4 regions of the Pseudomonas sp. MT92 genome follow, and region 4 is predicted to be linked to each of the others. Evidence: predicted binding sites of a transcription regulator. Region 4 holds the regulator's gene; each other region holds the start of a gene.
The links. The regulator sigma-54, encoded in region 4, starts transcription at its own class of promoters, with help from an activator protein. The targets are predictions, from matches to a motif close to ANTGGCATNNANNTTGCTNT.
Positions count from the first base shown of each region.

Region 1: a site for sigma-54 is predicted at 1,935-1,954, ahead of nirB (nitrite reductase large subunit NirB). Genes of this name have one in related genera too.
Region 2: a site for sigma-54 is predicted at 5,943-5,962, ahead of glnK (P-II family nitrogen regulator). Genes of this name have one in related genera too.
Region 3: a site for sigma-54 is predicted at 3,067-3,086, ahead of flgB (flagellar basal body rod protein FlgB). Genes of this name have one in related genera too.

Region 1 covers NZ_JBXAFA010000003.1:25,215-32,978, reverse strand. The annotation lists gene nirB (nitrite reductase large subunit NirB) at 1-1,723, opposite strand, end outside; gene AC1Q6D_RS06010 (OprD family porin) at 2,245-3,570, opposite strand; gene AC1Q6D_RS06005 (SCO family protein) at 4,262-4,867, shown strand; gene AC1Q6D_RS06000 (copper chaperone PCu(A)C) at 4,867-5,358, shown strand; partial or broken gene AC1Q6D_RS05995 (SAM-dependent methyltransferase) at 5,397-5,873, opposite strand; partial or broken gene AC1Q6D_RS05990 (hypothetical protein) at 5,903-6,780, opposite strand; gene AC1Q6D_RS05985 (PA2171 family ribosome-binding persister protein) at 7,159-7,632, shown strand.
Region 2 covers NZ_JBXAFA010000001.1:179,936-187,699, reverse strand. The annotation lists gene dapF (diaminopimelate epimerase) at 1-433, shown strand, start outside; gene AC1Q6D_RS00880 (DUF484 family protein) at 447-1,172, shown strand; gene xerC (tyrosine recombinase XerC) at 1,175-2,074, shown strand; gene AC1Q6D_RS00870 (HAD family hydrolase) at 2,071-2,778, shown strand; gene sutA (dormancy-specific transcriptional regulator SutA) at 2,959-3,282, opposite strand; gene AC1Q6D_RS00860 (secondary thiamine-phosphate synthase enzyme YjbQ) at 3,384-3,809, opposite strand; gene AC1Q6D_RS00855 (ammonium transporter) at 4,025-5,362, opposite strand; gene glnK (P-II family nitrogen regulator) at 5,398-5,736, opposite strand; gene AC1Q6D_RS00845 (accessory factor UbiK family protein) at 6,155-6,415, shown strand; gene AC1Q6D_RS00840 (YifB family Mg chelatase-like AAA ATPase) at 6,849-7,764, shown strand, end outside.
Region 3 covers NZ_JBXAFA010000035.1:27-7,790, forward strand. The annotation lists gene flgE (flagellar hook protein FlgE) at 81-1,397, opposite strand; gene flgD (flagellar hook assembly protein FlgD) at 1,429-2,154, opposite strand; gene flgC (flagellar basal body rod protein FlgC) at 2,170-2,613, opposite strand; gene flgB (flagellar basal body rod protein FlgB) at 2,617-3,024, opposite strand; gene cheR (protein-glutamate O-methyltransferase CheR) at 3,302-4,129, opposite strand; gene AC1Q6D_RS32790 (chemotaxis protein CheV) at 4,176-5,108, opposite strand; gene flgA (flagellar basal body P-ring formation chaperone FlgA) at 5,192-5,953, shown strand; gene flgM (flagellar biosynthesis anti-sigma factor FlgM) at 6,134-6,460, shown strand; gene AC1Q6D_RS32805 (flagella synthesis protein FlgN) at 6,510-6,977, shown strand; gene AC1Q6D_RS32810 (flagellar brake protein) at 7,070-7,764, shown strand, end outside.
Region 4 covers NZ_JBXAFA010000011.1:152,747-160,510, reverse strand. The annotation lists gene lptC (LPS export ABC transporter periplasmic protein LptC) at 1-548, shown strand, start outside; gene lptA (lipopolysaccharide transport periplasmic protein LptA) at 535-1,083, shown strand; gene lptB (LPS export ABC transporter ATP-binding protein) at 1,083-1,808, shown strand; gene AC1Q6D_RS20870 (RNA polymerase factor sigma-54) at 1,993-3,486, shown strand; gene hpf (ribosome hibernation-promoting factor, HPF/YfiA family) at 3,561-3,869, shown strand; gene ptsN (PTS IIA-like nitrogen regulatory protein PtsN) at 3,882-4,346, shown strand; gene rapZ (RNase adapter RapZ) at 4,349-5,206, shown strand; gene AC1Q6D_RS20850 (HPr family phosphocarrier protein) at 5,222-5,497, shown strand; gene pmbA (metalloprotease PmbA) at 5,586-6,932, opposite strand; gene yjgA (ribosome biogenesis factor YjgA) at 7,041-7,565, shown strand; gene tldD (metalloprotease TldD) at 7,614-7,764, opposite strand, start outside.

The DNA.
Region 1 (7,764 bases), on a different contig from region 4:
GCACCACCGAGTACGTGCCGTTCTTCTGCATGTTGGCCATGAAGGTGTCGTTGGTGTCCTGCAACGGCACCAGCGACGGGTCCATGATCGGCTGGTTCCAGCACGAGGCGAGGATCGAGCCCACGGCCGGCTTGCACACGTCGCAACCGGTGTGACCCCGGCCATGTTTGGCCAGCAGTTCTTCGAAGGTGATCACCCCTTCCACCCGAACCAGCGCATACAGCTCCTGGCGGGTGTAGGCGAAGTGTTCGCACAGGCTCTTGTCGACACTGACGCCCCGGGCGGTCAACTCATGCTCGAACACTTGCTTGAGCAGACCGGCGCAACCGCCGCAGCCGGTACAGGCCTTGGTCTGTGACTTGAGCAGGCCGAGGTCGGTGCAACCGCCGTCGATGGCCGAGCAGATGGCGCCCTTGGTCACGTTGTGGCAAGAGCAGATCGTCGCCGCTTCCGGCAAGGCGCCCGGCCCCAGGGTCGGCGCGCCTTCGGACGACGGCAGAATCAGCGCGGCCGGTTCGGACGGCAAGGCAATCGCGTTCTGCATGTATTGCAGCAGGGTGTCGTAGTAGCTGTTGTCGCCGATCAGCACCGCACCCAGCACGCGCTTGCCGGTGGCGTCCACCACCAGGCGCCGGTAGCCGGCGCTCGTCTCGTCAATGAACTGATAGCTGCGGGCACCCGGCGTATGGGCGTGGGCATCGCCGATGGAGCCGACGTCGACGCCCAGCAGTTTGAGCTTGGTCGACATGTCGGCGCCCTGGAACGGCTCGGCCACGTCATCGCACAGCCGCGCGGCGACGCTGCGCGCCATTTGATAGCCGGGCGCGACCAGACCGAACAGGCTGCCATTCCAGGATGCGCACTCGCCGATGGCATAGATGTTCGGGTCGCAGCTCAAGCAGGTGTCGTCGATCACCACGCCACCGCGGGGGCCGATCTCCAGCGCACATTGGCGAGCCAGCGCATCCTGGGCGCGAATACCGGCGGAGAACACCACCAGGTCGGTTTCGAGAAATTCGTCGTTGGCAAAATTCATCCGATAGCGGTAGTCCTCACCGGCGCTGATCGATTGCGTGGCGCGGGACAGGTGCACGCCGACGCCCAGGCGTTCGATTTGTGCCTTGAGCGCCAGGCCACCCAGATCGTCCAGTTGCACCGGCATCAGGCGCGGGGCGAACTCCACGACGTGGGCTTCAAGGCCCAGGCGCTTGAGCGCGTTGGCCGCTTCCAGACCGAGCAGGCCACCGCCGACCACGACGCCGCGCCGGGCATTGGCCGCCGCCGCTCGAATGGCATCGAGGTCTTCGAGGGTGCGATAGACCAGGCGCGAATCGCCTTCAGCGCCTTCAATCGGCGGCACAAAGGGGTAGGAGCCGGTGCCCAGGACCAGTTTGTCGTAGCTGACACACCCTTGCGCGGTGATGACCTGACGACGCTCGCGGTCGATTTCCAGCACCGGCACACCCAGGTGCAGGGTGACGCCGGGCGTCTGGTACAACGATGCATCGCTCAGCGCCAACGACTCGGCGTCGCGGCCGGAGAAGTATTCGGAAAGGTGCACACGGTCGTAAGCGCGCATCGGCTCTTCGCTGAAGACGTGCAAGCGATAGCGATCAAGGGCTCCGCGCTCGATCAACTGTTCCACACAATGATGTCCGACCATGCCGTTGCCGATCACGACCAGCGTTTGCAGCTTGTTCAACGTGGCTACATTGGAATTCATAAACGACACCTGCCAAAGCCAATCACGGTAAAAAAAAGCAAAAAAAAACGCCTGAAACCTTGCGGTTCCAGGCGTCTTTGCCTGTTCTTTTGCGGTGTTGAAACCAGACGGCTATGCCTGATCCACCGATGTAGCCCACGACCTGTGCGGCCAGTCGATCGTCGTTGACCGAGAGGGCTGTCCCTCTTTTTCAGATGGACTTGAGGGGATTAATGCAGCCTTTGTGCCAGTGGGTGACGGATGCTGTGCGCGACAGGCGAAACGGGTCCATCACGCGCTGGAAATGGCCTTGTAAGGGTGGGCCAGAGGCGTTCCCGGCAGGATGGAAGCGTTCCGACGGCGGGTGACACATGACGCTGGAACACCTGGAAAATCGCCTCGCACTGGTGCACGTCGTCAGCCACGGCGCTTTAAAAGTGCACCCAGGGAAGCGCTTGTACAAACAAAACGGCCAGCTTCAGCAGGGCTGAAACTGGCCGTCAACGCGGTGCGCCCTTCGGGCCTGACCGGCGGTCTTGCGCTTAGAAAATCGAGATCGGGTAATCCACGATCAGACGGGTTTCGTTGTAATCCCCTTCCGCCTGATCGGCGTTACCGCGGTGCCAGGCTTGACGCACCCGCATCGACAAGTCTTTGGCTGGACCGGTCTGCACCACGTATTTGGCTTCGAAGTTGGTTTCGTGGTGCTTGCCGTCAGAGCCATAACCATAGGCCTGGTAGGCGCTGCCGACCGGCATGTGGGTGCCGTCGATATTGTCGCCGTTCAGGTAGCGCGTCATAAAGCTCAGCCCCGGCACGCCATAGGCCGCCATGTTCAGGTCGTAACGGGCCTGCCAGGATTTTTCGCCAGGACCGTTAAAGTCAGAGTACTGAACCGAGTTGGCCAGGAAGATGGAGTCGGCCAAATCACCCGACTTGTTATTGCCAACGGCCACATAGTCAAACGGCGTGTCGCCGTGAACTTTCTGGAACGCCAGTGTAACGGTGTGAGCACTCAGGAAAGAGTACGCCGCAGCCATCGACCAGGTGGTGTTGTCGATGGCGCCGGCTTTGGATTGGCCGGAATCGAGGGTGCGGTAGATATTGAAGTCCAGGTTCAGTGACTGATCGGCAGTGAACGGGATCGTGTAGTTGGCATTGCCATAGTATTGGTGCCAGACGTCTTTGAGGTCCGACGCAAACAAGCTCATGGACAAGTTGTCGGTCAGCGTGTACTTGCCGCCGAGGTAGTCAATACTCTTGGCCGCCACGTTTGCATAACCGGCATACAGGTCATGGCTATTGTTGGTTGTGGTCGAACCGTTACTGGCGGTGAAATGCCCGGCGTCGAGGTTCAACCCTTCGATTTCGCTGCTCAACAAGTTGAAACCGGTCGCCGTTTGAGGCGTGGCACGAGTGCCCGCCGTGGCCAGGACCGGGTTGTTTGGCTGCAAGTTGCCATAGTGCAGTTCAGTCTTGGAGAACCGGGCCTTGATCGACGCGCCTGCGCTGCTGAAGTCATCCTTCGGCCGGCCGTTGCTGTCGACCGGCAAGTTGCCGGAGTCCGCATTGCCTTTGCCACCGTCCAGCTTCACCCCCCAGTACCCGTAGGCATCCACCCCAAAGCCGACGGTGCCTTGGGTGAAGCCGGAGGTGAAGTTGCCTTGTGTCACTTGCAACCAGTCCTGTTTGTCGCCCGCCGTATTCTTACCGTCACGATCAAAATAAAAGTTGCGAAGTAGGAGGTTCAAACTGCTGCCTTCAACAAACCCCTTGGCAGTCGCCTGGTCTTCCACACCAGCGGCCGACGCTAGTTGAGTAACACCCAGTGAGACAGCCAGCGCCACCAAATTCCACTTCAAAGACATTGTTCGTTCCCCTGTTTTTTAATAGAACTGCCTCGTCTCTCAATGCGCAGAAAGCAGGGCATCCCCTGAAGTCGGGCGGTCAAAAGCGAACAGTCGTAAGTCAATGGCAGATAAGAAAAAAGCTCTAAGTCGCAATCTTTTGATCGCGCAGAGTGATACACCGTTTTATAACGGTTTATTTTTTATTACATGGCAGGCCCTAAGGCGAAAAACTTATAACACTTTCGCGCCGAAACATTGATCCGGTTTCCCGTGAAAGTAATTATCAATTCCTGCAACAATTCAGGCTTATTACAAGCAGATGCCTTAGTCGCTTTGAGCGGGCTCGTTATATAGCCGAAACGGCCCGGCATTTGAGCTTGACTCAAATATCCAACACTGAAGGCACCGCGAAAAAGAAGTAGACAAACACGCCGAATCCATCGGCTAGTACCCGCCCGTTAAAACTGTTGAGTCGTTGTCGTCATCGGGATCTCCGACCATCAATCGTGCACGGTGGTGCATCTGCACTGTGCCCCCAAAGGCGCGTTTAGCCGGGTTGTGAACGGCTGACCGCGACCATTTGGCGCATGACCGGCGGGCGACCGATTGAGCGCCACAGGGCAACAGTTTGTTAACATCCACGCGCTTTTTTTCGCCTGATACGTCAGGCACTGTGGTTTTTCAGTGGTGACACAGGAAGCTTTTTTCCATGAGTACGTTGTATACCCGTCGCACCGTCCTGCAAGGCATGGGCCTGCTGAGCCTTGGCCTGCTCGCCGGCTGTGATGACAGCAACAAGCTGTCGTTCAAGTACGGCAAGGATCTGAGCGACAAGATCATGGGGCGTAACTTCAAGCTCAAGGACGCCCAGGGCGAGACCCGGATGCTCGGCAGCTACCGTGGCCTGATGCCGATGATCTTCTTCGGTTTCACCCAATGCCCTGCGGTGTGCCCGACGACACTGGCCCGCGCCGCCCAGGCCAAGAAGCTGATGGGCCGCGACGGCGAACGCCTGCAAGTGATCTTCATCACCCTGGACCCCGAGCGCGATACCCCGCAAATGCTCGACAAATACGTCAAGGCCTTCGACCCGAGTTTCGAGGCGCTCTATGGCAGCCTGGAAGAAACCGCCGCCACCGCCAAGGAGTTCGGCGTGTTTTATGAAAAAGTCCCGAGCGGCGACACCTACACCCTCTCCCACACCGCGACCAGCTACGTCTTCGACTCCAGGGGCAACTTGCGCCTCGGGCTGTCCGCGTCCCTTACCGCAAAAGAGTGCGCAGAAGACCTGCTCACCGTCATGGAGGTCTGCTGATGACTTCGTTGTACGCAAAGCGTTTTAAACAACTGGCCCTCGGCCTGTCCCTGATCGGCATGGCCTGGCAAGCGTCGGCGCAAACCCTGGTCAACGACGCCTGGGTTCGCGCGACGGTGGCCGGCCAGCCATCGACCGGGGCCTTCATGACCCTGCAGGCGGACACCGATAGCAAACTGCTGAGCGTACAGTCGCCCGTCGCCAGGACCGTGCAAATCCACCAGATGAGCATGAAAGACGACGTGATGAAAATGGGTCAGGTCGAGTCCGTCGAGCTGCCGGCCGGCAAACCGGTGAGCCTCGATCCGGGCGGCTACCACGTCATGTTGATGGACTTGAATGCCCAGGTTCAGGAAGGCAGCAAAGTGCCGCTGACCCTGGTCGTGGAAAACGCCAAGGGCGAGAAAGAAACGATCAACGTCGAAGCTGAAGCCAGGGCGCTGGGCACCATGGATCACAACAAGATGATGGACCACAGCAAGATGCATTGATCTGCTGACCGCCTCCCCCCCGAGGCGGCTCATGGTCACGCGTCGCGTCGGGCGCGGGCGACGATCAACGCGCCGACGCCGGCACCACAACCGATGTCCACCACGCGCCGCACAGGCTCGAAACACTGCTGCAAATGCGCTTCGATCAACCGGGCAAAGCGGTAGCTGTCGGGACCGAAAAACACCGAGTCGGCCTGGGTCGTCGGGTACGCCGAATGGGCGAACAGCAATCCTTCCAGGGTTGACCAGCGCACAGTACTGCGCCATAGCGAGCCCTCCCTTTCGACGATGCCTGCCTGCTCCAGCGCCGCCAGTGCCTCCGTCGCAAACAACCGGTGATCGAACGGCATCGACCCACCGAAAACATCGCGCAGGTCTTTTGCCAGCGGTGTCGCCAGGCGCTGAAGAACCCTTTGGTGGGTCAACGGGGTCGGGGTGACGAAACGATAATGCTCGGCGAGCAGGCGCCTGCCCCACTCCAGTAAGCCTTGATCGGCGTTTTGTTGTGCTGACATGTGGCGCTCCTTGAGTCAGTGCAAAGGGGTCAGCGCAGACGGGTACGCAATTCAATGAAGCGTCGAGAGGCGTAGAGCCCGGCCGGACGGCAATGACGTTGCGCCGAGGGCCACGGAATCAACGACTCAAGCTGTTGCCGTGGCGATTGCTCGCTCAGGGTGTCCTGCAATGCCTTGAGTTCCGGATCATCTGCCCACCCGGCGTCGGTGTGGTTCTCGTCGTGCTTGCGACGCAGTGATGGCTGACGTTTCGGGTCTTGCCAGTCACCGGCCATCCAGTCGCGCAGCAGTTGCTTCTCGTATCCACTGAACACGCCGAACATGGCGGCGGTGCTGCCTTCGATCAAATTCCAGAAGCGACTTTCCTGTGGTGGACAATGGCGCTTGATCCAACCCTTGCGCTCCAGTGCGCCGAGAAAGTCCTCCACCTGCCCGGCCGCCGACAGCCACTCGTTCACGGTCCTGCCCTCGATCCGACAGTAATCGGAATGCATGTGCTGACCGGACCGTCGAACCGTTGGTCCTGCCAGCCATCCACCACCCCCTCCAGCCAGGCGCCATCGACCTCTTTGGTCGGCGCTACCCGTTGCAGGAAATACAGCGCGTGAGCCTTATTCTGAAAATAGCGCCGTGCGCCGCCCTGCTGGCGCTCCTCGATGTACCGGGCATAGTCGCGTGCCACCTCGGCACAATGCCGTTCGGCCCATGCCGACAATTGCTCCGGCGTTTCGGGCAAGTCACAAGGCAGCTCAGCGGCGCGGGCCAGTTGTTGGTGCAGTAAGGTTTCCGCCCTTGATTCGGCATCGGAAGCCTTGCTGTACAACACGCCGTAGAGGTCGCGGCACCGTTCATGACTTGAATCAGTCAGTGTCGAGGATGTGCCGGACAAAAGTGTGAACACGGTCATGAGGTCATTCTCCTGGGCCATGCATTTCGACTGCCCCTGACATCCAGTGGCGATTAAACGAAACGCTGCTCGTTGAACAGGAGATTTGTCCGGCTACGAAAAATCCCATCGGCTTTCCCAGGCCATGGACCGGTGGCAATACAGAAAGCTGCGCCAACACCTTCGCCCCAGTGCACCTGTCCGCGATTTGCAATGCCGGCACGACAGCGCTCGGGCAAGCTGCATGAGGCTTTTCGCCACTTCCTGCGCCAAATCATTGATCTCAATGGCGTTTTTCGCGCAACCAGATTGGCACAGCTCATGCTCCTGTCCTGGGGCAACCACAGAGATTGCCGGCAACGACCGGTCCTGACTTCCCGTGACAGCAGAGGCTGAACCATGAACGCCATCGACATTCTGAAAGCCGACCATGAACGAGTAAAAGCCATCCTGACCCAGCTGAACGACTCCACCGAGCGCGCGGTAAAAAAACGCGCCGAGCTGATTGGCAAGCTGGAAATGGAGATCACCCTCCACACCAAGCTTGAAGAAGAAATTCTCTACCCGGCCTACAAAAAAGCCGGCGGTAAAGAACAGGAAAAAATGTACTACGAGGCGAAGGAAGAGCACCGCACGGTCGACTCCCTGGTGCTGCCTGACCTGAAGGCCACAGACCCGGCCAGCGTGGAGTTTTCCGGACGCGCCAAGGTGGTCAAGGAGTTGCTTGAGCATCACATCGAAGAAGAAGAAACGGAGATGTTTCCTCAGGCCAAAAAACTCTTGGGCAAAGCGCAACTGGATGAACTGGGGGCACAAATGGAGTCGATGAAGGCTTCTTATAAGAAGTCGCTCGGCGACGGCATGGCGGCCTGATCACTGACCGGCCATACATTGAAGCCTGACGCGGGCCCTTCGACGCCGCGCTCAGGCTTCGTCGCGTAACGTCACCGTTAACTTCAACGCATTGCCCAACGCAGCGCCGCAATCGCCTGCCACCGATCGGCA
Region 2 (7,764 bases), on a different contig from region 4:
GGCACCCGAGCAGGCCCTGAGCTATCAGGTCGACGTCGATGGCACCCCGGTAGAGCTGGCCGCCGTGTCCATGGGCAATCCCCATGCGGTTCTGCGGGTCAGCGATATCAACAACGCACCGGTCCATGAATTGGGGCCGAAAATTGAACATCACCCGCGCTTTCCGGCACGGGTCAATGTCGGTTTTCTCCAGGTCATCGACCGAGGCCGCGCGCAGCTGCGTGTCTGGGAGCGTGGCGCCGGGGAAACCCAGGCCTGCGGTACCGGCGCCTGCGCCGCCGCAGTGGCCGCGATCAGCCAGGGGTGGATGGATTCGCCGCTATTGATCGACCTGCCTGGCGGGCGCCTGTCCATTGAATGGGCAGGCCCTGGCCACCCGGTCTTGATGACCGGCCCGGCAGTCCGTGTATATGAAGGACAAGTGCGTCTTTGAGTGAGCCAAAGCCATGACCGATAAGCCTCAGGTACCCGCCCGACAGTCCGACGAATCCCCGTCCGAGAGCCTGGAGGCGGCGGCAATTGCCGCGTACCTGGAGGCTCATCCGGACTTCTTCGTCCAGCATGAAGAACTGCTGCCGGCCTTGCGCATTCCCCACCGGCGCGGCGATACCGTGTCGCTGGTCGAGCGCCAGATGACCCTCCTGCGTGACCGCAACATCGAGTTGCGGCACCGTCTCTCGCACTTGATGGACGTGGCCCGCGACAACGACCGGTTGTTCGACAAGACCCGCCGCCTGATCCTCGCGCTGATGGATGCCGCCAGCCTGGAAGACGTGGTGATGTCTGTCGAAGACAGCCTGCGCCAGGACTTCCAGGTGCCTTTTGTCAGCCTCATCCTGCTCGGCGACAACGCCATGCCGGTCGGCCGCTGGGTGACCCACGCTGAGGCACAAGTGGCCATTGGCGGCTTGTTGCAGGAAGACAAAAGCGTCAGCGGCAGCCTGCGCGAGCACGAGCTGGACTTCCTGTTCGGCGAAGAGCAGCGCAAGCAGATCGGTTCCACCGCCGTCGTCGCCATCAGCCATCAGGGTATCCACGGCATCCTGGCCATCGCCAGCCGTGATCCGCAGCATTACAAAAGCTCGGTGGGCACCCTGTTCCTGAGCTACATCGCCGAAGTCATGGGCCGCGTGCTGCCACGGGTCAACAACTCCTTGCGCTCGGTACGCTGAACATGGAACGGCAACTGGACGCTTACTGCGAACACCTGCGCAGTGAGCGACAGGTGTCGCCGCACACGCTTTCGGCCTATCGTCGCGACCTCGACAAGGTGCTGGGCTGGTGCGTCAAACAGAACATCGGCAGCTGGGCGGCGCTGGACATCCAGCGTCTGCGTAGCCTGATCGCTCGCCTGCATGCCCAGGGCCAGTCCTCCCGCAGCCTGGCGCGACTCTTGTCGGCGGTGCGCGGGCTCTATCACTACCTGAACCGCGAAGGCCTGTGCGACCACGACCCGGCCAACGGCCTGGCGCCGCCCAAGGGCGAACGCCGCCTGCCGAAAACCCTCGACACTGACCGCGCGCTGCAACTGCTTGAGGGCGGTGTGGAGGATGATTTTCTGGCACGTCGCGACCAGGCGATACTTGAGCTGTTCTACTCTTCCGGGCTGCGCCTGTCGGAGCTGACCGGACTGAATCTCGATCAGCTTGATTTGGCGGATGGCATGATCCAGGTGCTCGGCAAGGGCAGCAAAACCCGTCTGCTGCCGGTGGGCAAAATGGCGCGCGAGGCATTGGAGCTCTGGTTGCCGTTACGGGCATTGGCCAATCCGGCGGACGACGCGGTGTTTGTCAGCCAGCAAGGCCGTCGACTGGGCCCACGGGCGATTCAGCTACGGGTAAAAGCCGCTGGCGAACGGGAGCTCGGGCAAAACCTGCACCCGCACATGTTGCGCCACTCCTTCGCCAGCCACTTGCTGGAGTCCTCCCAGGACCTGCGGGCAGTGCAGGAACTGCTCGGCCATTCGGACATCAAGACCACGCAGATTTATACCCACCTGGACTTCCAGCACCTGGCCACGGTCTACGACAGTGCTCATCCACGGGCCAAACGCATTAAAGGCGATGATTCATGACTCTCCAACTGATCACCTTCGACCTCGACGACACCCTCTGGGACACCGCTCCGGTGATCGTCAGCGCCGAAGCCATATTGCGTGAATGGCTGACTGAACACGCACCGAATCTGGGCGCGGTACCGGTGGAACACTTGTGGGCCATTCGCGAACGCATCCTGAGCATCGAACCTAACCTCAAGCACCGCATCAGCGCCCTGCGCCGCCGGGTGCTGTTCCAGGCGCTGGAAGAAGCCGGTTACGCCCATACGGAAGCGTCCGACCTGGCCGATCAGAGTTTCGAGGTGTTTCTGCACGCCCGGCATCAGCTGGAAATCTTCCCCGAAGTGCAACCGACCCTGGAAGTGCTGGCCAACCATTACACCCTCGGCGTGGTGACCAACGGCAATGCCGATGTGCGGCGCCTGGGGCTGGCGGATTATTTCAAGTTCGCGTTATGCGCCGAAGACATCGGCATCGCCAAACCTGACTCTCGATTGTTCCATGAGGCGCTGCAGCGCGGTGGCGCCACTGCCGAGACCGCGGTGCATATCGGTGACCACCCAGGCGATGACATTGCCGGTGCCCAGCAAGCGGGGCTGCGGGCGATCTGGTTCAACCCGGCCGGCAAGGACTGGGAAGCCGACCGGTTGCCGGATGCCGAGATTCGCAGCCTGACCGAGTTGCCGGCGTTGCTGGCGAGTTGGAACAAGACCTCGAACTGACAAGGAAACCTGTGCGAGCTTGCGATGAGAGCGCAACATTCAAAATAAAGGTTGCCTGACACTCCGCCATCGCGAGCAAGCTCGTGCCCACAGGGATCACCACCGTTTTCATCTTTTTTGTTTCAGGCATGAAAAAGCCCGCAGCGACGGCGGGCTTTTTCAGCAAGCAAGGAATCAGGCTTAGATAGGCCGGCTGCCGTACTTGTTATCAGGCTTCTTGGGAGGATCGGCGACCACATTGGCCTCCACTTCCTGCACCTTGCCGCCACGAGCCAGGAACTCTTCCATGGCCTTGGCCAGGGCGTCGCGTTCCTTGTTCTTGGCTTCGACACTTGGCAACTCATCGACCGATACCGCTGCCTTGGCTTTGCCTTTGGCGGTCGGAACCGGCGCATCACCGCCGTCATCTTCAGCGACATCTTCCGCCGCCGCTTCCAGACCTTCTTCGGTTTCGTCGTCGTCGCCTACTTCGAGGTCGTCGTTTTCCAGATCATCGTCGCTCATGTTCTACCTCATGACTTGCGAAAAGCAGATTAGTTATAGCCCAGCTTTGCCCTCTGTCGAAGGCTGCCGGAAAAAAATCAACAGCCGCTGCTGACCAGCGGTTATGCCCCTTCACCGTGCACGGTGGCGAGGACTTTACGAGCACCGCCATGATCACGGTGCTCGCCCAGATAAACGCCTTGCCAGGTCCCTAACGCCAATCGGCCTGCCGATATCGGCAGACTGAGCTGACAGCCAAGCACACTGGCCTTGAAGTGCGCCGGGAGGTCGTCCAGGCCTTCGTCGTTATGCTCATAGCCGTCTGCTCCTTGTGGGATCAGACGATTGAAAAACCGTTCGAAGTCGCGACGTACCGCCGGATCGGCGTTCTCGTTGATGGTCAACGACGCCGAGGTATGCTGTAGCCACAAGTGCAGCAGACCAACCCGGCACGCCCTGAGTTCAGGCAAGCCGGCGAGTAACTCGTCCGTTACCAGATGAAAGCCCCGGGGCCTCGCCCGCAGAGTAATCAGAGTCTGTTGCCACATACAGTTCTCCGCACGTTCGGGGCGCATTCTAGCGCGCTCTGGGAAAAAACAAAGGCCCTAATATTCCTTCAATCCTGTAAGCCATCGGCGGCACAAAAACCCGCGTCGCAAACAGTGCAAAAGCTGTCAGAAAAAACCTTTCAGCGCTTCCCTTAACGACAAAATCCGGACAAAAAAATGCCCGGCAAGCCGGGCAAGTTTTCTCATGCGCGTGCTTACAAGTTGTAGCCGCGTTCGTTGTGAAGCGCCAGATCGATACCGACGGCTTCTTCTTCCTCGGTGACACGCAGACCCATGACGGCATCCAGTACCTTGAGAATGATGAAGGTGACGATCGCGGTGTAGATCACCGTGAAGCCCACGCCTTTGCATTGAATCCAGACTTGTGCGGCGATGTCGGTGACGGTACCGAAGCCACCCAGGGACGGTGCAGCGAAAACACCGGTCAGGATTGCACCGAGGATACCGCCGATACCGTGCACACCGAAGGCGTCCAGGGAATCGTCATAGCCGAGTTTGCGTTTCAGGGTAGTGGCGCAGAAGAAGCACACCACGCCTGCTGCCAGGCCGATCACCAGAGCGCCCATAGGACCTACGGTGCCGGCCGCCGGAGTAATGGCCACCAGGCCTGCAACCACACCCGAAGCGATGCCCAGTGCGCTTGGTTTGCCGTGGGTCATCCACTCGGCGAACATCCAGCCCAATGCAGCAGCGGCGGTTGCGATCTGGGTCACCAGCATCGCCATGCCGGCCGTGCCGTTGGCCGCCGCGGCGGAACCGGCGTTGAAACCGAACCAGCCGACCCACAGCATCGCCGCACCCATCAGGGTATAGCCAAGGTTGTGCGGCGCCATTGGGGTGGTCGGGAAGCCTTTACGCTTGCCCAGCACCAGGCAGGCAATCAGGCCGGCCACACCGGCGTTGATGTGCACCACGGTGCCACCGGCGAAATCCAGCACGCCCCAGTCCCACAGCAGGCCGCCGTTGCCGGACCAGACCATGTGCGCGATCGGCGCGTAGACCAGCGTGAACCAGACGCCCATGAAAACCAGCATCGCGGAGAACTTCATCCGCTCGGCGAAGGCACCGACGATCAGCGCCGGAGTGATGATGGCGAAGGTCATCTGGAAGGTGACGAACACTGCCTCAGGGAACAGGGCCGCAGGGCCGGTCAGGCTGGCAGGGGTGATGCCGGCGAGAAACGCCTTGCCCATGCCGCCAAAGAACGAGTTGAAGTTGATGACGCCTTGTTCCATGCCGGTGGTGTCGAACGCGATGCTGTAGCCATAAATGACCCACAGGACGCTGATCAGACCAGTAATGGCGAAGCACTGCATCATCACGGAAAGAATGTTTTTCGACCGAACCATGCCGCCGTAGAACAGCGCGAGGCCGGGAATGGTCATGAACAGCACGAGGGCTGTCGAGGTCAACATCCAGGCGGTATCGCCGGAGTTGAGGACTGGAGTCGCCACCGGATCTGCCGCCATGGCCAGGCCGGGCATTACGATGGACAACAGGGCTCCTAGCCCTGCGAATTTACGCAGAGTCATATTGTTTTCTCCTGGGGCGTTGGGTTTGTGGCGGCTTAGATTGCGTCGGTATCGGTTTCGCCGGTACGGATGCGAATCGCCTGTTCCAGATTGACCACGAAGATCTTGCCGTCACCGATCTTGCCGGTGTTGGCGGCCTTGGTTATCGCCTCGATAACCCGGTCGAGATCCTTGTCGTCAATGGCGACATCAATCTTCACCTTTGGCAGGAAATCGACCACATACTCCGCGCCACGATACAGCTCGGTGTGACCCTTCTGCCGACCGAAGCCTTTGACTTCAGTGACGGTAATGCCCTGCACGCCGATCTCGGACAACGACTCGCGCACATCGTCCAACTTGAACGGCTTGATGATGGCAGTGACTAGCTTCATGAAAACTCTCTCCCGAATTGGTGGACTTGCCCCAGGAAAACAAACCCGTCTCAAGTCTAAGCGCAGTGCCTGGCTTTGTAACGCATCGTCGACCTTACTTGCCCGTCCGACGCCAGCTACCCGCTCCTCACGAAACACTTCCCGTGCTCCGCTTGGCGCACTGCATTCGTCACAGCGACTGCATCAGTGCATGGGTCACTACCGTCTAAGCAGAAAGCTTGCCATCTCCACAAAACGTACTGTTTTCAAGCCTTTACCAGCAGATGGCAGCGACTTCGCAACAACACCGCACGCGTTACGCACAACAACGGTGCGATGCCGTCCGTCCCCATGCGCGAAAAGCGTGCATCCTTTGCCCGCGAAATGACTATAGACACTGCGTGATACACTGCCGGCCATTGTTATCAGGACCTTTCCCATGCTCGCGCCCAAAGACTTCCTCGACGCCCTGACGGGCACCGCCTCCCGTCTCTTCAGCGGCGACACCCCATTGCCGAAAAGCGAAATCGAAAGCCAGTTCAAGGCCCTGCTGCAAAGCGGCTTCAGCAAACTGGATCTGGTGAGCCGGGAAGAGTTTGATAGCCAGATGGTCGTGCTGGCGCGGACGCGGGCACGGTTGGAAGCACTTGAGACGAAGGTCGCGGAACTGGAAGCGAAACTGAATCCACCCTCCGAATAACGCCGCTCCCCAATGGTTAACCCCATTCCACCGTGTAGGCGAGCCTGCTCGCCACAAGGTCGTAACGACCGTCAGATTTATCTGTAGGAATTGCCGAGACTGCGGTCTTCAAGCCCGCAAGAGTCCCGGCAACATCCTACGAACCTCTCATCCGCCGTCTGATTGCGCCGCTAATCCACCCTTTCTAATGCAATAACTGACCACTTTCGACCAACACTAGCGCATCGCACATCAATGTCTCTTCAAAGAAATTAAACGATGGAATGCTTATGGCGAGGGAGCGCTCCCCTCGCCACAGAATCAATACGCTGCCCGTGGAACGGCGCAACATCTTGCGAAAATTCCTTCTCTTCCATGCACTGCGGAAACAGCGCTGCCGTCTACCCTTCAAAAACCCGCAGGAAGCGGCCCCCGTACAACTCAAGGAACGACCATGTCCCTCTCCATCGTCCACAGCCGCGCCCAGATTGGCGTGGATGCGCCCGCCGTCACCGTCGAAGTTCATCTGGCCAATGGCTTACCGTCGCTGACCATGGTCGGCCTGCCTGAGGCAGCGGTGAAAGAGAGCAAGGATCGGGTGCGCAGTGCGATCATCAATTCGGGGCTGCAGTTTCCGGCGCGGCGCATCACCCTGAATCTGGCACCGGCGGATTTGCCCAAGGATGGCGGACGGTTCGATCTGGCGATTGCCCTGGGGATTCTTTCGGCCAGCGTGCAGGTGCCGACGTTGACGCTCGATGACGTGGAATGTCTGGGTGAGCTGGCCCTGTCAGGCGCAGTGCGTGCGGTGCGAGGCGTGTTGCCGGCGGCACTGGCCGCGCGCAAGGCCGGGCGTTCGTTGATGGTGCCGAGCGCGAATGCCGAGGAGGCGTGCCTGGCGTCGGGGTTGAAGGTGATTGCGGTGGATCATCTGCTGCAGGCCGTGGCGCATTTCAATGGACACACGCCGGTAGAACCCTATGTCTCCGATGGATTGATCCACGCCAGCAAACCCTATCCCGACCTGAACGAAGTGCAGGGCCAGCAAGCCGCCAAACGGGCGTTGCTGATTGCTGCAGCCGGCGCGCATAACTTGCTGTTCAGCGGACCTCCGGGAACGGGCAAGACGCTTCTGGCGAGTCGCCTGCCAGGGCTGTTGCCGCCCCTGGCCGAGTGCGAAGCACTGGAAGTGGCGGCGATTCAGTCAGTCACCAGTTGCGTCCCTTTGAGTCATTGGCCGCAGCGCCCCTTCCGACAACCGCACCACTCGGCTTCAGGCCCGGCGCTGGTCGGTGGCGGCTCGAAACCGCAGCCCGGTGAAATTACCCTCGCCCACCACGGTGTTTTGTTTCTCGATGAGCTTCCGGAGT
Region 3 (7,764 bases), on a different contig from region 4:
CACTTACCCACATCCTATGTATTTTTAGGGTATAGGTGCTTGCGAGGGGCTTTTTGTGCAGCGCTTTCAGCCAACCGGCATCAGGTCATCTGAATAATGGTCTGCATGATGGTGCTTTGGGTAGAGATGGTCTTGGCGTTCGCCTGGTAGTTGCTCTGCGCCTTGATCAGGTCGACCAGTTCGTTGGTCAGGTTAACGTTGGACTCTTCCAGGGAGTTGGAAACCACCGCGCCCAGGGTACCGGTTTTCGGTGCATCAACGCCGGCCACGCCCGAGGAGAAGGTTTCTTTCCAGCGGGTACCGCCAATTGGCTGCAAGCCTTGCTCGTTGGCGAAGCTGGCCACCGCTACCTGTCCGATGGCCTTGGTTTGCTGGTTGCTGAAGTTGGCGGTCATGACACCGCTTTCATCGATGGTCAGGCTGGAGATCTGGCCGGTGGCGTAGCCGTCCTGGTACTGCGCAGTTCGCGCTGTAGGCGAAGCATACGAAGTGGTTTTGGTCATGTCGAAGGCGATACCGCTAGCAGCCGCGTCCGAGCCGTTCAAGGCCCAAGTCGGCGGGTTGGCCTTGGCGTCAACCAGCACGCCCGGCTTCCAGCCTGTCATGGTCAGGGTGTTGTTTTTTTGCGTCCAACCTGCACCAGCCGTCAGCGTCTTGATGCTGCCATCAGGGTTGAAGGTGATGTCGGCGGTGAGGGCGACCGGAGGTTCTGCGGTAGGATCCGATGGACTGCGACCGTCTATATAGGTGTAAACGGTCCAGGAGTTAGACGCCGCGTTTTTAACGTAGTACTGGTCCATGGTGTGCTGGTTACCCTGCGTATCGTACACAGGGGTGGAAATGGTTTTATTGTAGCTGCTGGTGTCTTTGACATTGAACGTGGTCACTGTTGGCAGTGGGTCCGAGGAATTCAGGTTCATCGTCTGATCGACACGAGTGGTCGCGTGCGGCGCCAGGCTCGACGTATCAATCTTCAAGTCAGTCAACACACCGTTGATGATCTTGCCATTGGAGTCGACGCCATAACCCTGCAGACGGTTGCCGTTGTTGTCGACCACGTAGTTCTGGGCGTCTGTCTTGAACGCACCGGCACGGGTGTAGCTCAGGGAGCCGTTGTCGCTGAGGATGAAGAAACCGTTGCCCTGGATACCCATGTCCAACACGTTGCCGGTGTTGTTAACGTCGCCCTGGCCAAACTGCTGGGAAACGTTGGCCAGACGCACGCCGTTGCCGATAGTCTTGCTACCGGTACCCAGGCGCGTGGCCGAGTACACATCTTCGAATTCTGCACGGGACGATTTGAAACCGGCGGTCGCGACGTTGGCGATGTTGTTGCCGGTTACGTCCAGCTGTTTGTTGGCTGCATAGAGACCGCTAAGGCCGATATTGAAAGACATATTCCACTCCTTTGTGCCGTGTTAGTCGGCTCTATATACCAATGGTCTGTACTTTGGACAGGGCAACACTGCCCAGGCCTGCCAGGTTCAGCATCAACTCACCGCCGGTCTGGCTGATGGTCACGCTGTTGACGGTGGCCGGCAGGTAAGTCACCAGCGAGGTCGCCTGGCTGTCGTAAGTCGCGTTAGCCGCAAACTTGTAAGTGCCGGCCTTGGCCACCTCGCCCGCATCGTTTTTGCCGTCCCAGATGAAACTGGCGTTACCGGCTTGCTGACTGCCCAGGTCGATGGTGCGAACGACTTTGCCATCGGTATCAGTGATCTTGATCGTCACCGGATTCGTCGAGGCAGGTACGACCGCCGTACCGTTGAAACTCTTGGAGGTGTCGACCACTGCGGTGTCGGTCTGGGCAACAACAGAACGACCTACCAGCGAAGAAGCCTGCAACGCTTGAGACGAGTTGTAGTTGCCGGCAATGCCGCTGACCGTATCGTTGAGCGTGGTAATCCCTTCCAGGCTACTGAACTGTGCCAATTGAGCGACAAACGCGCCGTTGTCCTGCGGTTCCAGAGGGTTCTGGTTTTTCAGCTGAGTCACCAACAACTGCAGAAAAGCGTCTTTGCCCAACGCGTTTTTGCCGGTGGCGCTACTCGTGGCAGCGGCCAGGCCGTTGCTGCTGGTGGTGCTGGTCTTGACCGAAGAATTGGCCAAGACATCCTTGAGGCTCAAACCGCTGGTGGAATCGCTAACACTCATCTGAGTCGCCCCTTATCACTGACCGAGGGTCAGGACTTTCTGCATCATGGTTTTGGCGGTGTTCATCATTTCAGCGTTGGTCTGGAACGAACGACTCGCGGAAATCATGTCAGCCATTTCTTCCACTACGTTGACGTTCGGGTAGTAGACGTAGCCCTTGGCATCAGCAGCCGGATGGTTCGGCTCGTAACGCGCCTCGAGGTTGCTCTGATCTTCGACCACGCCCATGACCTGCACGCCTTGACCCGCGGCGTCCTGGTTCTGGAAAAGCGAATCGCTGCCGCCGCTCTGGCCGCCCTGGAACATGGTGGCGAATACCGGATGACGCGCACGATAGGTCTGGTCGATGCTCGACGAGACGGTTTCGGCGTTGGCGATGTTCGAAGCAACGGTGTTCAAACGAGTGGTTTGCGCACTCATGCCGCTACCGGCAATGTTGAAAACACTGGACAGGGACATGACTTACTCTCCGCGCAAGGCTGACACCAGCCCTTTGAATTTGCTGTTGAGCAGCGTGAAGCTGGCCTGGAAGCCGACTGCGTTTTCCGCGTAGTTCGACTGTTCCAGTTGAGCGTCCACGGTGTTCTGGTCGATCGACGGTTGCATCGGCGTGCGATACATCAGCGACTCGTCACCATTACCCAGGCCTTCGGCTTCGATATGACGACTGTTGGTCATGTTCAAGGCGAACGTGCCGTTCTTGGCTTTATCGCTCTGCGCCTCGAGCACTTTCGAGAACTCCAGATCCCGAGCCTTGTAGTTCGGGGTGTCGGCGTTGGCAATGTTGTTGGCCAGAACTTCGGCGCGCTGAGCGCGAAAGCCCAGAGCCTTTTCGTGAATACCGAGCGCTTTATCGAAGCTGATGCTCATGTCGGGAAACCTTCGGGTGACCTGATTTTTCGTACGATGAACTTAGCAAGCGTCATGCCAACTCATGAAGCCCCGTAAACCGGGGCTTTGCGAGCAGTGGCAACGCGGCAATGCCAGAAAAGCGGCAACCGTTTTCCGCCGCCTGCCGCTTTTCTGCCGCTTGCCCATTAGCAAACACACGCGTTCTTGGGAGCGGGCTCGAGGTGTCGGCAGGAATACGCCGGGCATAAAAAAACGGGAGCCCTCTGAGGTCTCCCGTTTTCAGTCCAGCAACGAATCACTTCGCCTGGTAAATGATCCCCGGACTGCACTGGACCATCTGGTAATGATCCGGCAATCCATTGAGCGCTTCCGAAGCACCAAGGAACAGATAACCACCGGGCTTCAATGTACTGTGAATCCGCAACAGGATGTCCTTCTTCACTTCGGCAGAGAAGTAAATCAGGACGTTGCGACAGAACACGATGTCGAACTTGCCCAGGCTGGCATAACTGTCCAGCAGATTGAACGAGCGGAACTCCACCCGACTCTTGATCGGAGCCTTGATGACCCAGCGCCCCGGCCCTTTCGGGTCAAAATATCGCTGCAGTCGCTCAGGTGACAGGCCGCGACCAATGGCCAGGCTGTCGTACTCGCCGGTCTTGCAGTTGGTGAGCATGGTGCTGGAAAGATCGGTGGCAACGATCTGCACGCCCATCCTCAACTGGCCCATGTTGACCCGCTCGAACTCGTCAATGGACATCGACAGCGAATACGGTTCCTGACCCGACGAGCATGCCGCCGACCAGATGCGCAGACGCTGACCGGGACTGGCCTTGATCGCTTCGGGCAATACCTTATTCTTCAAGACTTCAAAGGGGTAAGTATCACGAAACCACAGGGTTTCGTTGGTGGTCATGGCATCCACCACCTGCTCGCGCAAACCGCTGCGCGGTTGGGTCTGCATGCGCTGGACAAGCTCACCCAACGACTTGATACCCTGCTGCTCCATCAGTTTGTTGAGACGGCTCGAGACCAGATACTGCTTGTTTTCACCGAGCAAAATGCCACAGGCTTTTTCCAGGAATACCCGGAACTGTTCGAAATCCAAATTACCCGTTGACAATGCTGCCGCCTCTTAAATCGTGTTGACTGCCGGGGGCCGAACGCCCCTAGCTAATGTCTGCTGCTTTGATCCGGTCGACTACCCGGGATGCCAGGTCATCAGGACGGAATTTGGCGAGGAAGTCATCGGCACCGACTTTCTTGACCATCGCCTGATTGAACACACCCGACAACGAAGTATGCAGGATGATATGAAGCTTTTGCATGCGAGGGTCGTTGCGGATCTCCGCCGTGAGGGTGTACCCGTCCATCTCCGGCATCTCGATGTCGGAGATCATCATCAGGAACTCTTCTTCCGGCTTCTTGCCCTCGTCGACCAGTTTGCGCAGGTAATCCAGCGCTTGCCGACCGTCGTTCAGCGCTACCACTTCGACACCCACCGTTTGCAGGCAACGCGTAACCTGCTTGCGCGCCACCGACGAGTCATCGACCGTGAGCACACGCAAAGAGAGCGCCTTGTGCTGGGTTTCGACGTCCACCACGCCTGCGGAGATCGCTTCCGGTGTCGGCGCCACTTCCGCCAGCACCTTTTCGACATCGATGATTTCGACGAGCTGATTGTCGACCCGAGTCACCGCCGTCAGGTAGTGATCGCGGCCAGTGCCCTTGGGTGGCGGATGAATCTCCTCCCAGTTCATGTTCACGATCCGCTCCACCGAGCGCACCAGGAACCCCTGGGTCTTGGTGTTGTACTCCGTGATGATCACGAAGGGATTGTTCTTGTCTTTCAAGCCACCCGAGCCGGTCGCCATCGCCAGATCAAGGATCGGAATGGTCGCCCCCCGAATATTCGCCACGCCGCACACGACAGGACTGGACTTGGGCATCAGCGTCAATTGGGGGCATTGCAGCACCTCCCGAACCTTGAATACGTTGATCCCATACAGCTGCTGGCCGTCAAGACGGAACAACAACAGCTCAAGGCGATTCTGCCCCACCAGTTGCGTGCGCTGGTTTACCGAATCCATTACACCAGCCATGCCCAGACTCCTACACCAACGCTAAGTGTTGTTGCGACGCACATTCATCTCTAAACGGCACGGCGCTTGCTTTTTATCTCTCTATGAACACAGAACCGACATTTTTTCGACGCCTGACCACACCCTACCGCAAATTGCTCGGCGTGTTGGCGGCCGTATGCCTGTTCAACGCTGGCAGCCCTGCCCTTGCTGACGCGGTTACCTTGCCTGACATGCTTATCGGCGTCACTCAGGGCTTTCTTGAGTTCACCGTAGAAGACTATCTGGCCACCAGTCAAACGGAAGGTCGCTACGAAATCCAGGTCAACCAGCTCGATCCCCGATTGCGCATGCCAATGTGCGACAAGGAATTGACAGCCTCGCTGGAGAGTCCGGCCAAGCCGCTGGGACGGGTAACGGTCAAGGTTCGCTGCGAAGGCGCTTCGCCCTGGACGGTGTTCGTACCCGCTCAAGTACGCCTGTTTCGCGACGTCGTGACCACCACTCGACCGCTGCGCCGTGCCGGCATTGTCGAGCCTGGCGACGTCACCTTGCGAGAGCGTGACATCAGCTTGATCAGCCAGGGCTATCTGACATCGGTGGATCAGGCGATCGGACAAAGACTGACCCGACCAACGGTCACTGACCAGGTCATTACCCTGGTGCACATCGAGCAGGCCGAAGTCATTCGCAAGGGCGATCAGGTGGTGATTACCGCGCGCAGCGGTACGCTCAGTGTGAGAATGCCTGGCGAGGCACTGGCCAGCGGAGGCCTGAACGAACAGATCCGGGTCAAGAACCTCAACTCCCAGCGAGTCATCAAGGCGCAGGTCACGGCGCCGGGTCAGGTGGAAGTGTCCATGTAGGGTTCTCTATTCCTGGCGCTCGCGGCTCAAGAGGATGGCGCTAACCAAGGCTGTTCCCTAAACTGTTCCCCATTCAGGGCGGGCACTGACGCGCGCAAGCTCATTGATAAACGGGCCTAAAGTTTTTCAGGGAATGGCCGAAACCATGGCAAGCGTCCAAATTCCCAGAGGTTTTTTATCATGGTCATCGATTTCAGCCGTTTGAACAGTTCCTCGTCACTTACGGGCAGTACACGTACCAGCGCAAGCAAGGCAGCGGCCGAGGCCGATAAATCCGCGTCGCTGAATACCCCGGCCGAACAGGCCAGTACCGTCAAAAGCGGGGAATCGGTACATCTCAGCAATGAGGCTCAACAGTTGCAAAAGGTCACTGATACGCTGCGCGATCAACCTGTCGTCGACAACGCCCGCGTGGCTGCGTTGAAAGCAGCGATTGCCGATGGCAGCTACAAAGTCGACAGCAACCGTATAGCCAGCAAACTGCTCAACTTCGAAGCCCAGCGCTAGGCCCAAGGCCTGCGCCAGGCTTTTGGACGCTTAAAACCCAAGGCCAGCCATGCAAGACACTAATTTACTGCAACTGATCATCGACGATTTTGCTCCAGCGCAACAATTGCTGGAGTTACTGCAGACCGAGTCCCTCGCCTTGCATGGTCGCGACATGCCTCTGCTCGAAAACGTTCTGGCGCAGAAACAGGCATTGATCATCTTGCTCGAACAGCATGGCCGCAAGCGCAGCGAGATCCTCGCCAGCCTCAACCTGCCTGCCAACCGCAGCGGCCTGGAACAATTGGCCAGCCAGTCAAGCGTTGGCGAAGCATTGCTGGCGCAAAGCGATGTGCTGACCAACCTCCTGGCCCAGTGCCACACGACCAATGCCAGCAACGGACAGTCGATCCTGATACAGCAAGCCGCTACGGCTACCCAGCTGAAAATTCTTACCGGCGGCGAACCTCCCGCGCTCTACGATGCCAGCGGATCATTCTCCAAGCTTGTGAAACCGCGCCCGCTCAGTCAGGCTTAAGCTTGTCGATGAGCACGCTCTATCAAGACGCGAAACATGCTGGCAAAATGCCCGTTAGCCGTAGTCAAAATTTGTCTGGAGATTGATTAACCGTGTCCAATGCCTTAAATGCGGATGATGCTCCGCAGCCACCCAAGGTGCTTAGCACGCCTCTGGAAATCTCCAGCAACCTGCGCCAGCTGCAAGAAAGTCATGACCCACTGATCATTACGTTCCACGAACGCAGCCAGCGTTTCCAGAGCTATCTGGTGGACATTGATCGTGAAACCAACATGATTGCCCTGGACGAAATGATTCCCCGCGACGGCGAGCGTTTCCTGTTGGCCGGCGAACCCTTCAAAGTCGAAGGCTTCCACGAAGGCGTGCGCATTGCCTGGGAAAGCAACGGTCCGCTGACTATCGACGAATCCGGCGATAGTCGTTGCTATCGCGGCACGCTGCCCGATGAAGTGGTCTACCACCAGCGCCGCAATGCGTTTCGCGCGGCGTTGAAGCTGGCACAACTGGTCGACGTCGACCTTGATGGCGAGAAAATCAAGGCACCGATCAGCGGCAAGCTGCTGGACATCTCGGCTACCGGTTGCAAGTTACGCTTTTCTGGCGACATCACTGACCGACTGCAATTGGGTCAAGTCTATGACCGCTTCGTGGCCGCCCTGCCCTTTGGCAAGATGACAGCCCCGGTCGAGTTGCGTTACCTGCACTTTGAAGAAAAGATCTCCACCACCTTCGCCGGTGTGCGCTTCCATAACATGAGCGGACTGGTGCAACGGCAGGTCGAGCGGTT
Region 4 (7,764 bases):
TTCTGGTGTTCGGTTGCATTGCGGCGATTTTCGCCGCGGTCGGCTATTGGAACATCAGCCCGGAACGCTTCCTCGACAAACCGATCGCGCATGTCGACGAAAGCGAAATCGATTATTACGCTACCAACGCCCACAGCGTGCAGTTCCTGCCTGATGGCAGGCTTCAATACGAAATGACTTCCGACAAAGTCGAGCACCTCAAAGCAAGCGAAGTCACGCTGCTGACCAACCCTGACCTGAACATGTTCCGCGGCACCGAGTTCCCGTGGCACGTCCAGAGCGAAAAAGGTGAGGTCAACCCGGACGGCACGCAGGTTGAATTGATCGATTCGGTACGCATCACGCGCTTTGATGAAAAAAACCGCAGAACCCTGATCACCACCACTCGAATGACGGTGTTCCCGCAGCAACAATATGCGCAGACCGAGCAACCCGTTAGAATCGACGGCGCTGGCGGCGTATCGACCGGTACCGGAATGAAAGCGTATTTGAAAGAAAGCAGGATACACCTGCTATCGAACGTAAGAGGACAGTATGAGGCTCGTTAAAACCCTCCCTATTTTGCTCAGTCTGGGCGCAGCACTGGGAAGCGTGAGCGCCTGGGCTCTGCCGAACGATCAAGAGCAGCCTATCCGCATTCAAGCCGACGACGCCCAACTGGACGACAAGAATGGCGTTGCCACCTACAAAGGTGACGTGATCATTACCCAGGGCTCGATGAAGGTCACCGGCAACACCGTGACCATCACCCGCACGCCGACCGGCGATATCGATGTAGTGACCTCTGTAGGCAACCTGGCCTACTTCGAACAACTGCAAACCCAGGGCGACACCAAGCCTGTCCAGGGCTGGGGAGTGACCATCCAGTACCACGCCGCGCAAAACCGCGTCGTACTGATCGATCGCGCCAAAGTCATCGACAAGGACAACAACACCACCCAGGGCGAAAAAATCGTCTACGACACCGTCAAGAAGCTTGCGAGCGCTGGCCGTGCGACAGGTAACAAGGTCACCGAAGCGCGTCCGCGCATCGACATGGTGATCCAGCCGAAGAAGAAAACCGACGAGCAAAAGGCCCAGTAATGGCAACTCTGAAAGCTCAGCATCTGGCCAAGAGCTACAAGAGCCGCCAGGTCGTCCGTGATGTCAGCCTGTCCATCGACAGCGGTCAGATCGTTGGCCTGCTAGGCCCTAACGGCGCTGGCAAGACCACCTGTTTCTACATGATCGTAGGCCTGGTACAGGCCGATCAGGGCCGCGTACTGATCGACGACCTGGACGTCAGCCACCAGCCAATGCACGGCCGCGCAAAGGCCGGTATCGGCTATCTGCCGCAAGAAGCGTCGATCTTCCGCAAACTCTCGGTCGCCGACAACATCATGGCGATCCTGGAGACCCGCAAGGAACTCGACAAGGCCGGTCGCCGCAAGGAGCTGGAAAGCCTGCTGCAGGAATTCCACATCAGCCACATCCGCGACAACCTCGGCATGAGCCTGTCCGGTGGCGAACGCCGCCGTGTGGAAATCGCCCGGGCATTGGCCACCAACCCGAAATTCATCCTCCTCGACGAGCCCTTCGCCGGCGTGGACCCGATTTCGGTAGGCGACATCAAACAGATCATCCATCACCTCAAGGCCAAGGGCATTGGCGTGCTGATCACCGACCACAACGTCCGTGACACCCTCGACATCTGTGAAACCGCCTACATCGTCAACGATGGCCAATTGATCGCCGAAGGCGACGCTGCAACCATCCTGGCCAACGATCTGGTCAAGGAAGTGTATTTGGGCCATGAGTTCCGCCTGTAAGCACCGAGGTGTCTGGCTAGTCGACCGAGCGCTTGTCTCGATAAAAAATCAACACTTTTTTATTGTTACAGCGCTCTAGGCAAACACTTCAGTTTCAGGCATATAATTTGCTTATGTTTGGCGCTCCGGCGCCCTGTAGTGGATGGCGCATGTGCGCCGGCGAATAAGGTGTTTAGCCCCTGCCATGAAACCATCGCTAGTCTTGAGAATGGGCCAGCAGCTGACGATGACACCGCAGCTGCAACAGGCCATCCGCCTGCTCCAATTGTCGACCCTGGACCTGCAACAGGAAATCCAGGAGGCCCTGGAGTCCAATCCGATGCTCGAACGCCAGGAAGAAGGCGACGACTTCGATAACAGCGACCCCTTGGCCGACAACGCCGAACAGAAACCCAACCCCGACATTCAGGAACCCTCCTACCAGGAAAGCGCACCGACGGTTGATAACCTCGAGGAAGGCGACTGGGACGAGCGTATCCCCAACGAACTGCCCGTCGATACCGCCTGGGAAGACGTTTACCAGACCAGCGCCAGCAGTCTGCCGAGCAACGATGACGACGAGTGGGATTTCACCACCCGCACATCGGCCGGTGAAAGCCTGCAAAGCCATTTGCTGTGGCAATTGAACCTGGCGCCCATGTCCGACACCGATCGCCTGATCGCCGTGACCCTGATCGATTGCATCAACAATCAGGGCTACCTGGACGAGACGCTCGAGGAGATACTCGAAGCCTTCGACCCGGAGCTGGACATCGAACTGGACGAAATCGAAGCCGTCCTGCACCGCATCCAGCAATTCGAACCCGCCGGAATCGGCGCCCGCAACCTGGGCGAATGCCTGCTGCTGCAATTACGCCAGATGCCGGCCAAAACCCCTTGGCTCGCCGAAGCAAAGCGCCTGGTCACCGACTACATCGACTTGCTCGGCAGCCGCGATTACAGCCAGCTGATGCGCCGCATGAAGCTCAAGGAAGATGAGCTGCGCCAAGTGATCGAACTGGTTCAAAGCCTTAATCCGCGCCCGGGCTCGCAAATCGAATCCACTGAAGCCGAATACGTGGTTCCCGACGTGATCGTGCGCAAGGACAACGAACGCTGGCTGGTGGAACTCAACCAGGAATCGGTACCGCGTCTTCGGGTCAACGCCCAGTACGCCGGTTTCGTGCGTCGCGCCGACACCAGCGCCGACAACACGTTCATGCGCAATCAGTTGCAGGAAGCCCGCTGGTTCATCAAGAGCCTGCAAAGCCGCAATGAAACCCTGATGAAAGTTGCCACCCAGATTGTCGAGCATCAGCGCGGCTTCCTGGAGTACGGCGACGAAGCCATGAAACCGTTGGTCCTGCATGACATCGCCGAGGCGGTTGGCATGCACGAGTCGACAATTTCACGGGTGACCACACAGAAATTCATGCATACCCCTCGGGGCATATATGAACTGAAGTACTTTTTCTCCAGCCATGTCAGCACCTCCGAAGGCGGCGAATGCTCGTCCACGGCGATCCGCGCGATCATCAAAAAACTGGTTGCCGCGGAAAATCAGAAAAAGCCGTTGAGTGACAGCAAGATCGCTGGTTTACTGGAGGCACAAGGCATTCAGGTGGCTCGCCGCACCGTCGCCAAGTACCGCGAATCCCTGGGGATCGCGCCTTCGAGCGAACGCAAGCGGTTGATGTAGAGCCACGCCACAGCGTTCCAGTGGTAGATCATTTGATCTACCGCTTTATGCACTGGCAACGAAGGAGAAGCTGTATGCAAGTCAACATCAGTGGACACCAACTGGAAGTGACCGAACCTCTTCGCACCTACATCGGCGAAAAACTCCAACGGTTAGAGAGGCACTTCGACAAGATCACCAACGTACAGGTCACGATGACCGTCGAAAAGTTGAAGCAGAAAATCGAAGCCACGCTGCATATTCCCGGCAATGAAGTGGTCGCGAACGCGGAACATACCGATATGTACGCGGCGATCGACGCACTGACCGACAAGCTGGATAAACAACTCAAAAAGCATAAGGAAAAGACCCAGAGCCTCCTCCAGGGCGCTACCGGTCGTTAACACCCCCAACCCATGATCCGACTTGAAAGCATCCTGACCCCCGGCCGTTCCCTTGTGAACGTGCCGGGCGGCAGTAAAAAGAAAGCCCTCGAACAAATTGCCAACCTGATCGCCCGGGAAGTGCCGGATCTGGAGATGCAAGATGTCTTCGAGGCGTTGATTGCCCGTGAAAAACTCGGCTCGACGGGTTTTGGCAACGGCATCGCCATTCCCCACTGTCGCCTGAAGGGCTGCTCTTCACCCATCAGTGCCCTGATGCACCTCGATGCTCCCATAGATTTCGACGCCATCGACGGCGCACCGGTTGACCTGTTGTTCGTTCTACTGGTCCCGCAAGCCGCTACCGATGCGCACCTGGAACTTTTGCGCCAAATTGCCAGCATGCTCGACCGCAAGGAAGTGCGCGAAAAACTGCGCAGCGCCCCGAGCAATGAAGCCTTGTATCAGGTTGTCCTGGACGAGCAAAACGGTCAGTAATCATGCGCTTGATCATCGTCAGTGGCCGCTCCGGCTCAGGTAAAAGCACCGCCCTTGATGTACTCGAGGACAGTGGCTACTACTGCATCGACAACCTTCCCGCCGGGTTGCTGCCGGAACTCGCCGAACGCGCATTGATCCACACCGAACTGGCACAGCCGCTGGTGGCCGTGTCCATTGATGCTCGCAACCTGCCAAGTCACTTGTCGCGATTCCCCGAATTGCTCGAAGAAGTCCGCAGCCGGCATATCCAGTGCGATGTTCTGTACCTGGATGCCGACGAAGAAACCTTGCTCAAGCGTTTTTCGGAAACCCGTCGTCGTCACCCGCTGAGCAGTGCCAATCGTTCGCTGGCTGAAGCGATCAACGATGAAACCAGCCTGCTCGGCCCCATAGCCGACCTTGCCGATCTCAAAGTCAACACCACCAACCTCAACCTGTATCAGCTACGGGATACGATCAAGCTGCGCCTGTTGAACCAGCCGGAACCCGGTACAGCCTTCCTGGTGGAGTCCTTTGGTTTCAAGCGTGGCATGCCCGTGGATGCCGACCTGGTATTCGACGTGCGCTGCCTGCCCAATCCCTACTGGAAACCCGAGCTTCGGGCGCAGTCCGGGCTTGATCAACCGGTTGCCGAGTACCTGGCAGCCCAGCCGGACGTGGAAGAGATGTTCCAGGACATTTCCACATATCTGCTCAAATGGTTGCCCCGCTTTGCCGCCAGCAACCGCGCCTATGTCACCATTGCCATCGGCTGCACGGGCGGACATCACCGCTCCGTCTACCTGACCGAACGCTTGGGCAAGACGCTGCAACAATCCCTGAAGAACGTCCAGGTCCGCCACCGCGACCTCAGCTAAAGGATTCACACCGCGATGCCTGCTCTGGAAATCGAAATCATCAACAAGCTGGGCCTGCACGCCCGTGCTTCTGCAAAATTCGTCGGAGTCGCCGGTGAATTCAAGGACTGCACGATCAGAGTCGGACGCACTCCGGAATCTACGGTCGACGGCAAAAGCATCATGGCAATGATGATGCTCGCGGCTGGCAAGGGCACCAAAATCTACATCAACACCGAAGGCGAAGACGCGCAAAAGGCGCTGGATGCGTTGAAAGACCTGATCAACCGCTATTTCGACGAAGGCGAGTAAACGCGTATCGAGGCCAAACCCGCTCGATAGCCCACAAAAAAAGGCGCACCACCCATCAGGTGGTGCGCCTTTTTTGTGACAGGGGAGTTTAGCTGCCTGCCACCGTCATCCGCTCGATCAGTACCGACCCCGTACGGATATTGCTGCGCAGTTCCAGGTCATTACCCACGGCAACGATCTGCTTGAACATGTCACGCATGTTACCGGCGATGGTCACTTCCTGGACCGCGAACTGAATTTCACCGTTCTCGACCCAATAACCCGCCGCGCCACGGGAGTAGTCGCCCGTGACCATATTCAGGCCCTGCCCCATCAATTCGGTCACCAGCAGGCCACGCCCCATGCGACGCAGCAAGGCCGCCTGATCTTCATCACCATGGGTGACGAACAGGTTATGCACGCCTCCGGCATTCGCGGTGCTCGGCATGCCGAGCTTGCGACCGGAGTAAGTACCGAGGATGTAGGACACCAGCTCGCCCTTTTCAACGAACGGCTTCGCGTAAGTCGCCAGACCATCGCCATCGAAGGCCGCGCTGCCCAAGGCACGCATCAAATGCGGACGCTCATCGATGGTCAGCCATTCAGGAAACAGCTTCTGACCCAGGGTGCCTTCAAGGAACGATGACTTGCGATACAGGCTGCCGCCGGAAATCGCCGACAGGAAGCTGCCGAACAAACCACCGGCCAACTCGGCGGAAAACAGCACCGGCACTTCGCAGGTTGGCACCGGACGCGCGCCGAGACGGCTTGCCGCCCGTTGTGCGGCACGCTGGCCAATGCTCACCGGATCAGCCAGCAAATTGCCCTGGCGATTCACGTCATACCAATAATCGCGCTGCATCTGACCATCGGCCTCGGCGATCATCACGCAGCTCAGGCTGTGCCGGGTCGACGCATAACCGCCGATAAAACCGTGGCTGTTGCCATAGACACGGCAGCCTTGATGAGTGCTCAGCGTAGTGCCATCGGCATTCTTGATCCGGCTGTCGGCAGCAAATGCGGCCGCTTCACAGGTCAGCGCCTGCTCGATTGCCTGCTCCGGCGTGATATCCCATGGGTGGAACAGGTCGAAATCCTGAACGTCACGCGCCATCAGAGCAGCATCCGCCAGACCCGACGCTTCGTCTTCCGAGGTGTGTTTGGCAATGGCCAAGGCGGCGGCTACGGTCTCACGAATCGCCTCTGGACCGCTGGCCGAGGTGCTGGCCGACCCCTTGCGCTGGCCAACGTACAAGGTGATACCGAATCCCTGATCACGATTGAATTCGACGGTTTCGACTTCGCGCTGGCGCACCGTGGTCGACAGGCCCTGCTCCAGGGACACCGCCACTTCACAGGCACTGGCCCCCTGGCGCCTGGCTTCAGCGATGATCTGCTCGACTTGTTCTTGCAGTGCCGGCAACGCTTGTGGGCCGACGCTTTCAACTGCACTCATGCTGTTCTCCACTCAAATTCTGCTTTCGGAATAGGTCATCGAGCGACCGGGCCGGACAAGCGGCCCCCGACTGGTTATCATGGCGGCGTTTCTTTGCGGACGGCCACCATGGTTGATTCTTACGACGACTCCCTCGATACGGGAGAAAAAAGCAAATCCCAGGTCAAACGCGAGCTGCATGCTCTGGTTGACCTTGGCGAACGCCTTACGACACTCAAGCCTGACTTGCTGGCAAAACTGCCCTTGACCGACGCTTTGCGCCGGGCCTTGGCCGATGCGCCCAAGCACACGGCGAACATCGCGCGTAAACGGCACCTCCAGTTCATCGGCAAACTGATGCGCGATCAGGACACTGACGCCATTCTGGTCTTGCTTGATCAACTCGATGCCTCCACTCGCCAATACAACGAACGCTTCCATAACCTGGAGCGCTGGCGTGATCGCCTGATCGCCGGCGACGATGCAGTCCTGGAAAAGTTCGTCATCGACTACCCGGAGGCTGATCGCCAGCAATTGCGCTCCCTGATCCGTCAGGCCCAGCACGAGCTGGCGACCAACAAGCCACCGGCATCGAGCCGTAAAATCTTCAAGTACATCCGTGAGCTGGACGAGACTCAACGCGGTCTGCGCTGAGACTCTGATCGGGTGAGTCGCCTGGCGGCTCACCCGCAGCTCCACGCCTTACGCGCCCGTGCCACCCACGGTGATCGCATCAATCTTCAGCGTTGGCTGGCCGACACCCACCGGCACCGACTGCCCATCCTTGCCACACGTCCCCACACCACTATCGAGCGACAGATCGTTGCCGACCATCGACACCTTGCTCATGGCT